2 regions of the Sedimentimonas flavescens genome follow, and region 2 is predicted to be linked to the other one. Evidence: riboswitches for the same ligand, from Rfam matches in the RefSeq annotation. Region 2 holds a riboswitch; the other holds the start of a gene.
What was found. Region 2 has a riboswitch for cobalamin ahead of N3C64_RS07860 (DUF1636 family protein). Riboswitches for the same ligand answer to the same signal wherever they lie in the genome.

Region 1 (3,400 bases), on a different contig from region 2:
AGGAAGCTTTGGGAATAGAGCGAGAAGGGAAACTTCAGCCATTCGGGCCCGGCGAATCGGCGGTCTTGCTTGAGCGGCTCAACGCAGACCTCGCCGTTGCCACCGGCCGCCTGACACAGGATCTCGGCCGCCAGACGCTGCGCCTTGCGCGCCGATTTCCAGACCAACTCAGCCCGCTTGCCGGGGCTGATTGCCAGATGCGCCGCCCAATCGCCCCAGGCGAGCGCCAGCGAGATCGGCGAGATGCTCGCTCCGAGCTTGCCGAACTGCGCATGGACCAAACGGTCGAGTCTGACGAATGCCTCTTCAGCGGCCAGCTTTTCGGGCGTGTCGGTCAACAGGACCTCGGCCAGCCGAGCCGGAAGATTCGGGATAGGCTCTGCCTTGTCTGCCTTGGGCGCAAGCGCTTCGGGCCTTTCGGCAACCACAGTCCCAGAGATAGCTTGGGCGGCCGATTCCACGGCCGCCTCAGCCTTGACGCGCGACCGGCGCGCCTTCGGAGCAGATGTCGTCATCTCTCAACCTAGTTACGGCGGGCGGCCCATCCGCCCGTCCTTCGTCAGTCTTTCTTGCCCGTCGCCGAAATGATGGCGTTGCCTTCCTCGGTCGCGGTACGCACCGCTTGCTCGGCGATTTCCGTCACCGACGCGGCAAGCTTGTTCGTTTCGGTCGAATAATCGCTCAGCATCCGTTGCCAGAAGGTCGTCCAGAGCGCCATCGCTTCGTTCGGATCCTTCGCATCGGCCAGGTCGGCCAGCATGCTGCGGTCCCGCTCGAAACGGGTTTTCAGGAAGTCGAGCGTCTCGATGTTCTGCTTGAGCAGCGCCTCGGCCATCCGGGCCTGCGGGCGCAGGAACATCGACATATCAACCGACGGGGTCGGCATACAACCGGCCATCACGCCGAACGGGTTCTGTTTCTTACTTGCCATGTCTGTCCTCCTTCAGTCTCAGCCAAGCTCAAGGAGTCTATCATTCTTCGCACACGCAGAAATTGATCTGCCGCAATACCTGCCAAGATTAACGCGCATTGTAAAAGTCACGTTAAATTATTAGCCGCAGATCTCTTTTTAGAACATTTTTCGGGCATTTTGCAGACGCAGCATAAAGCGCAGATCAGAGCGACGGGATTTCGCGTAAGTCGGACGATTCCCCGCTCTCGCGCTGACCCCAAGCATTGTGAAAGATCAGCTCTTCCAACGGCATCCGCTGCGCCCATCCGCGTTGCTGCAACTCAGGTTCCGAATGCAGTTCGCGCACATGCCCGAGGCACAGATAGGCCACCGGCACCACATGCTCGGGCAGCCCGAGGATCTCGCGCAGGTCGGCGTCATTGAAGATGCTGACCCAGCCAACGCCAATGCCCTCGGCGCGGGCGGCAAGCCAGAGGTTCTGCACCGCGCAGACCGTCGAATACAGATCCGTGTCGCGGTTGTGAGTCCGCCCCAGCACGACCGGCCCACCCCGCTCGCGGTCGCAGGTGATACACAGGTTTACCGGGGCATCGGTAATCCCCTCCAGCTTGATCGCCGAATAAAGCGCCTTGCGCGCATCGCCGAACATCGCGGCGGCCTCGTCATTGGCGCGCGAAAAAGCCTGTTTAACCCGCGCCTTGGTCGCGGGATCGCTCAGCAGCAGAAAGTTCCAGGGCTGCATGAAGCCCACCGAGGGCGCGTGATGCGCTGCCAACAAGAGGCGCTCCAGCACCTCGGGCGCGATCGGGTCGGGTTGGAACTGGCTGCGCACATCGCGCCGCGTGTGAATCGCACGATAGACCGCATCGCGCTCGGCGTCTGAAAAAGGCCCCGCGGGCACGAGGTGAACGGATTGCGGCATGACACATCCCCTGTCTGGCAACCATGGCCGCCCCCGCCGTCCGCGCGAGGGGGCCTATCCTGTCCGGCCGGTCTTCTGACTTCGGCTTCGCGCGGTGCAGCGCCTTCCCGGCCTTGGCCAGTGGCTCCAGCTGCACCATCCACCTTACAGCGTTGGGCACGTCGCGGAGTTGCACCGCGTTCCCGATTATCCCGACCGCAGCCGGGCACCAGACCCGCGCAAGCTAGCCAAACACGCCCGCCGCCGCAAGCCGCACAACTCCCATTGACAGTGCCCCCGCCCCTGCGTCATCTTCCGCCCCACGTCAGGGGAGTCCCGCCTAGGGGACTGAGAGGCTGACAGGGGGAAACCCCGGTGAAGCGACCCTTTGAACCTGACCCAGTTGATACTGGCGTAGGAAGACCGAAGGGCGCCCTCCCGACATATGACTGGGGCGGTCCTTTCGGGCCGTAGCGGCCCTTTCGCTTGGGGCCAGCGGCCCCTTCTTGCCTCACGTGTTGCTTGGGTCTCATCGCAAGAGGAGACCAACTATGAACAAGCCCACCCCCCGGATCACCACCGGTGCCCTGCCCGCGTCGTGCAAGGTTTTCATCCCCGGCCAGTTGCACCAGATCGCGGTGCCGATGCGCTCGATCCACGTTTCGAACGAGACGCCGGTCAGCGTCTATGACAGTTCGGGCCCTTACACCGACCCGGCGGCCAGCACCGACATCCGCCAGGGCCTTGCCGGAACGCGCGGAGACTGGCTGCGCGCACGCGGTGACATCGAGGAATACGAGGGACGCGCTGTCACCTCGGCCGATAACGGCTTTGCCGAGGGCGACCGCCTCGTGCCGGAATTCCCGAAGCTGCGCCGCCCCTTCCGCGCCACCGGCAGCCGCGCCGTGACGCAGATGGCCTATGCGAAAGCCGGCATCATCACCCCCGAGATGGAATATGTCGCCATCCGCGAGAACCTCGGTCGCACCGAAGCCTGGGCCGAGGCCCGCGACGGCGAGGACTTCGGCGCCGCGATCCCCGACCTCGTGACGCCCGAATTCGTGCGTCAGGAAATCGCGGCAGGCCGCGCCATCATCCCCGCCAACATCAACCACCCCGAGCTGGAGCCGATGATCATCGGCCGCAACTTCCTGGTGAAGATCAACGCCAATATCGGCAACTCGGCCGTGACCTCCTCGATGGAGGAGGAGGTCGAGAAGATGGTCTGGGCAATTCGCTGGGGCGCCGACACGGTGATGGACCTTTCGACGGGCCGCAACATCCACAACATCCGCGAATGGATCATCCGCAACGCCCCCGTGCCGATCGGGACCGTGCCGCTTTACCAGGCGCTTGAGAAGGTCGGCGGCGTGGCCGAAGACCTGACCTGGGAGATTTTCCGCGACACGCTGATCGAGCAGGCCGAGCAGGGCGTGGATTATTTCACCATCCACGCGGGCGTGCGCCTGCACATGATCCCGATGACGGTCAAGCGCGTGACCGGCATCGTCTCGCGCGGCGGCTCGATCATGGCCAAGTGGTGCCTGCATCATCACCGCGAAAGCTTCCTCTACGAGCATTTCGAC
Region 2 (3,400 bases):
CGATCTGCGCGATCACCCCGCCGCGGTCGATGTCTCCCGCCAGGATCACCGGGACATCGGCGGCGCGCGCAAATCCCATATTGGCAATGTCGCCCGCGCGCAGGTTGACCTCGGCGGGAGAGCCTGCCCCCTCGACGATCACAAGGTCATGCGTTTGCTTGAGCCGGTTGAAACTTTCCAGCACCGCACCCATCAACTGAGGCTTGAGCGCCGCATAGTCGCGCGCCTTGACAGTCGCGACCCGCTTACCCTGCACCACGACCTGCGCCCCGACATCGGTTTCGGGCTTCAGCAGGATCGGGTTCATATCGGTGATAGGCTCAAGCCGAGAGGCCAGCGCCTGCAAGGCCTGCGCCCGCCCGATCTCGCCGCCGTCCGCCGTCACCGCTGCGTTATTTGACATGTTCTGCGGCTTGAACGGCGCAACACTCAGCCCGCGCCGCAATGCTGCGCGGCACAGCCCCGCCACCAGCATCGACTTGCCCACGTTTGAACCTGCACCCTGGATCATGATCGCCGTCATCAAACCCTCCCGATGCTGCGCGGTTTGAAACTGCGGATGCCTCCGGCGGAGGTATTTTCAGCCAAGAAGAAAGGGAGAAGATTTGGGCGCCGCACCTCGGGCCGCCGAAGCGGGGGAGGCGCGGCGCTTTCTCCTTGGGCGGTCATCGGGACCTCTCCCTGTACCGCAAAACCATCTTGGCTGATCACGGTTAAGAAACCCTTTCCGTTCTTCTTGGTCGAAATACCTCGGGGGTCCGGGGGCTGGCCCCCGGTCCGGCCTTTGTTAGAACTCGACGCCCGGTTGGCCCTTTACGCCTGAGCGGAACGGGTGCTTGACCAGTGTCATCTCGGTCACCAGGTCGGCCGCTTCGATCAGACCCTCGGCGGCATTGCGGCCGGTCAGAACGACATGAGTCAGGGCGGGTTTCTCGTTACGCAGGAACTCCAGTACTTCGTTCAGGTCGAGGTAATCGTAGCGCAGCGCGATGTTGATCTCATCAAGCAAGACCATGCGGATCTCGGGGTTGCGGATCAGCTCCTTGGCCTTTTCCCACCCCGCACGGGCGGCGGCGATGTCGCGTTCGCGATCCTGGGTTTCCCAAGTGAAGCCCTCGCCCATCGCGTGGAACTGGCAAAGATCGCCGAAATTCTCGGTCAGAAGCCGGCGCTCGCCCGTATCCCAGGCGCCCTTGATGAACTGCACGACGGCGCACGGCATGCCGTGCGCGATGCAGCGCAGAATCATGCCGAATCCCGAGGAGGACTTACCCTTGCCTGACCCGGTATGGACGATGATCAGGCCCTTCTCGCCCGATTTCGTTGCCATGATCTTGTCCCGCGCGGCCTTCTTCTTTGCCATCTTGGTGGCGTGGCGGTCGGAATCCTTACGGTCGTCGCTTTCAGTGGTCATTGCGGCGGTCCTCGTTCTTGACAAAGGGGGGCGCCTGTCTCAGGGAAAGGGCGCGCTGGTCCTGTCCTATGACAGGTGAAGAGGGAATGCGACAAGGTTTGCGACCGAGAGACGTCCAAACCCGAAGCGCAGCCGCCCCCGCGACCGTGACCGGAGAGGTCGGCCCGACCACTGGCAGATGCCGGGAAGGTGGGCCAACCGATGGGCCTACCCACCTCGGGGGCCCGGGATCCGCAAGCCGGGAGACCTGCCCGCGCGAGGAAATGAACGGGCGGACGGGGTGTTCCGCAACCGGCAGGCGGCCCTCGATCGGGCGCGCCTCTGGATAGCGCCCCGGTCGCCGCACGAAAGGGGCCTCGATGAGCGCCATTCTACATGTCTGTACGACCTGCCGCGCCTCGGAGACGGTTTGCGATGGCTGCCCGAACGATCGGGTCGTAAACGGCAGTTGCGCGGGTTGTCCGCTGAACGTCGCGAGCGATGAGCGCGCGGGTGCCATGCTGTACCGCGCTCTGGAACGTCGCGGCGCGCCCGCAGGCGTCGAGATACGACCCGTCGAATGCCTCTCGGCCTGTTCCAATGGCTGCTCGGTCGCGCTCAGCGCGCCGGGCAAATGGACCTATGTCTATGGCCGCATGACCTCGGCCGATGCCGCCGACATCCTTGAAGGCGCAGCCGCCTATGCCGCCAGCGAAGACGGCCTTGTGCCGTGGCGCGAGCGCCCCGTGATTTTCCGCAAGCAAAGCCTTGCCCGTATTCCCCCGCAGGAGTGAGCAATGACCGACCTGACCAAAATCCCCGTGACCGTGATCACCGGCTTTCTCGGCGCGGGCAAGACGACGCTGATCCGCCACCTGATGGCCAATCCGCAGGGCAAGAAGCTGGCCGTGCTGGTCAACGAGTTTGGCACCGTCGGCGTCGATGGTGAGATCCTGCGCCAGTGTGCCGATGAGAACTGCCCCGACGAGAACATCGTCGAGCTGGCCAATGGCTGCATCTGCTGCACCGTCGCCGATGACTTCATCCCCACCATCGAGGCGCTGATGGCGCGCCCGACCCGCCCCGATCACATCCTGATCGAGACCTCGGGTCTTGCGCTGCCCAAACCGCTGCTCAAAGCCTTCGACTGGCCCGCGATCCGCTCGCGCATCACGGTCGATGGCGTGATCGCGCTGGCCGATGCCGAGGCTGTCGCCGCGGGCCGCTTCGCCCCCGATGTCGAGGCGGTGAACGCGCAGCGCGAGGCCGACGACTCCATCGACCATGAAACGCCGCTGTCCGAGGTGTTCGAAGACCAGATCGCCTGTGCGGACATCGTGCTGCTGTCCAAGGCCGACCTTGCCGGTGAAGCGGGCCTAAGCGCCGCGCGCGCGGTGATCGAGGCCGAGGCGCCGCGCAAGCTTCCGATCCTGCCGCTGACCGAGGGCGTGATCGACCCCAAGGTGATCCTGGGTCTTGGCGCCGCCGCCGAAGACGATCTGGCCGCGCGCCCCTCGCATCACGATGACCATGGCGACCACGAGCATGACGATTTCGACACGGTCGTGATCGAGCTGCCTGAGGTAGCCGATCCCGCGCGCCTCGTTGCCGCGATTGAACGCCTCGCGCGGGAGCAGAACATCCTGCGCGTCAAGGGCCATGTCGCCGTGTCGGGCAAGCCGATGCGTCTGCTGGTGCAGGCCGTGGGCGAGCGCGTGCGCCACCAGTTCGACCGCCCCTGGGGCGCTGACACTCGCCGCACCGCGCTTGTTGTCATCGCCGAGCATGACGATGTGAACGAAGACGCGATCCGCGCCGTGCTGATGGAAGGTGCTGCCGCCTGATGCATGTCGTCTTCCGCGAAAGCCACGGGCTCGAGGAAACCGAGACGCCGACCGATCTGGGGCAGACGCCCGCAGAGATGGTCGTGCTGTCCCTCTCGGATTCCGATCTCGGCGCTTTCTCGGCGGGCTGGCATCGCGCGTCGGGCGGGCTGCCGACGCTTCG

Region 1: it holds a riboswitch for cobalamin, as region 2 does, so the genes downstream of both, bluB (5,6-dimethylbenzimidazole synthase) here and N3C64_RS07860 (DUF1636 family protein) in region 2, are expected to answer to the same signal.

The regions. Positions count from the first base shown of each region.
Region 1 covers NZ_JAOALJ010000001.1:182,747-186,146, forward strand. Annotated here, with positions in the region: gene N3C64_RS00865 (PHA/PHB synthase family protein) at 1-338, opposite strand, end outside; gene N3C64_RS00870 (phasin family protein) at 560-931, opposite strand; gene bluB (5,6-dimethylbenzimidazole synthase) at 1,116-1,835, opposite strand; cobalamin riboswitch at 1,884-2,063, opposite strand; gene thiC (phosphomethylpyrimidine synthase ThiC) at 2,366-3,400, shown strand, end outside.
Region 2 covers NZ_JAOALJ010000003.1:264,124-267,523, forward strand. Annotated here, with positions in the region: gene N3C64_RS07850 (cobyric acid synthase) at 1-523, opposite strand, end outside; gene cobO (cob(I)yrinic acid a,c-diamide adenosyltransferase) at 788-1,414, opposite strand; cobalamin riboswitch at 1,454-1,683, shown strand; gene N3C64_RS07860 (DUF1636 family protein) at 1,774-2,187, shown strand; gene cobW (cobalamin biosynthesis protein CobW) at 2,191-3,237, shown strand; gene cobN (cobaltochelatase subunit CobN) at 3,237-3,400, shown strand, end outside.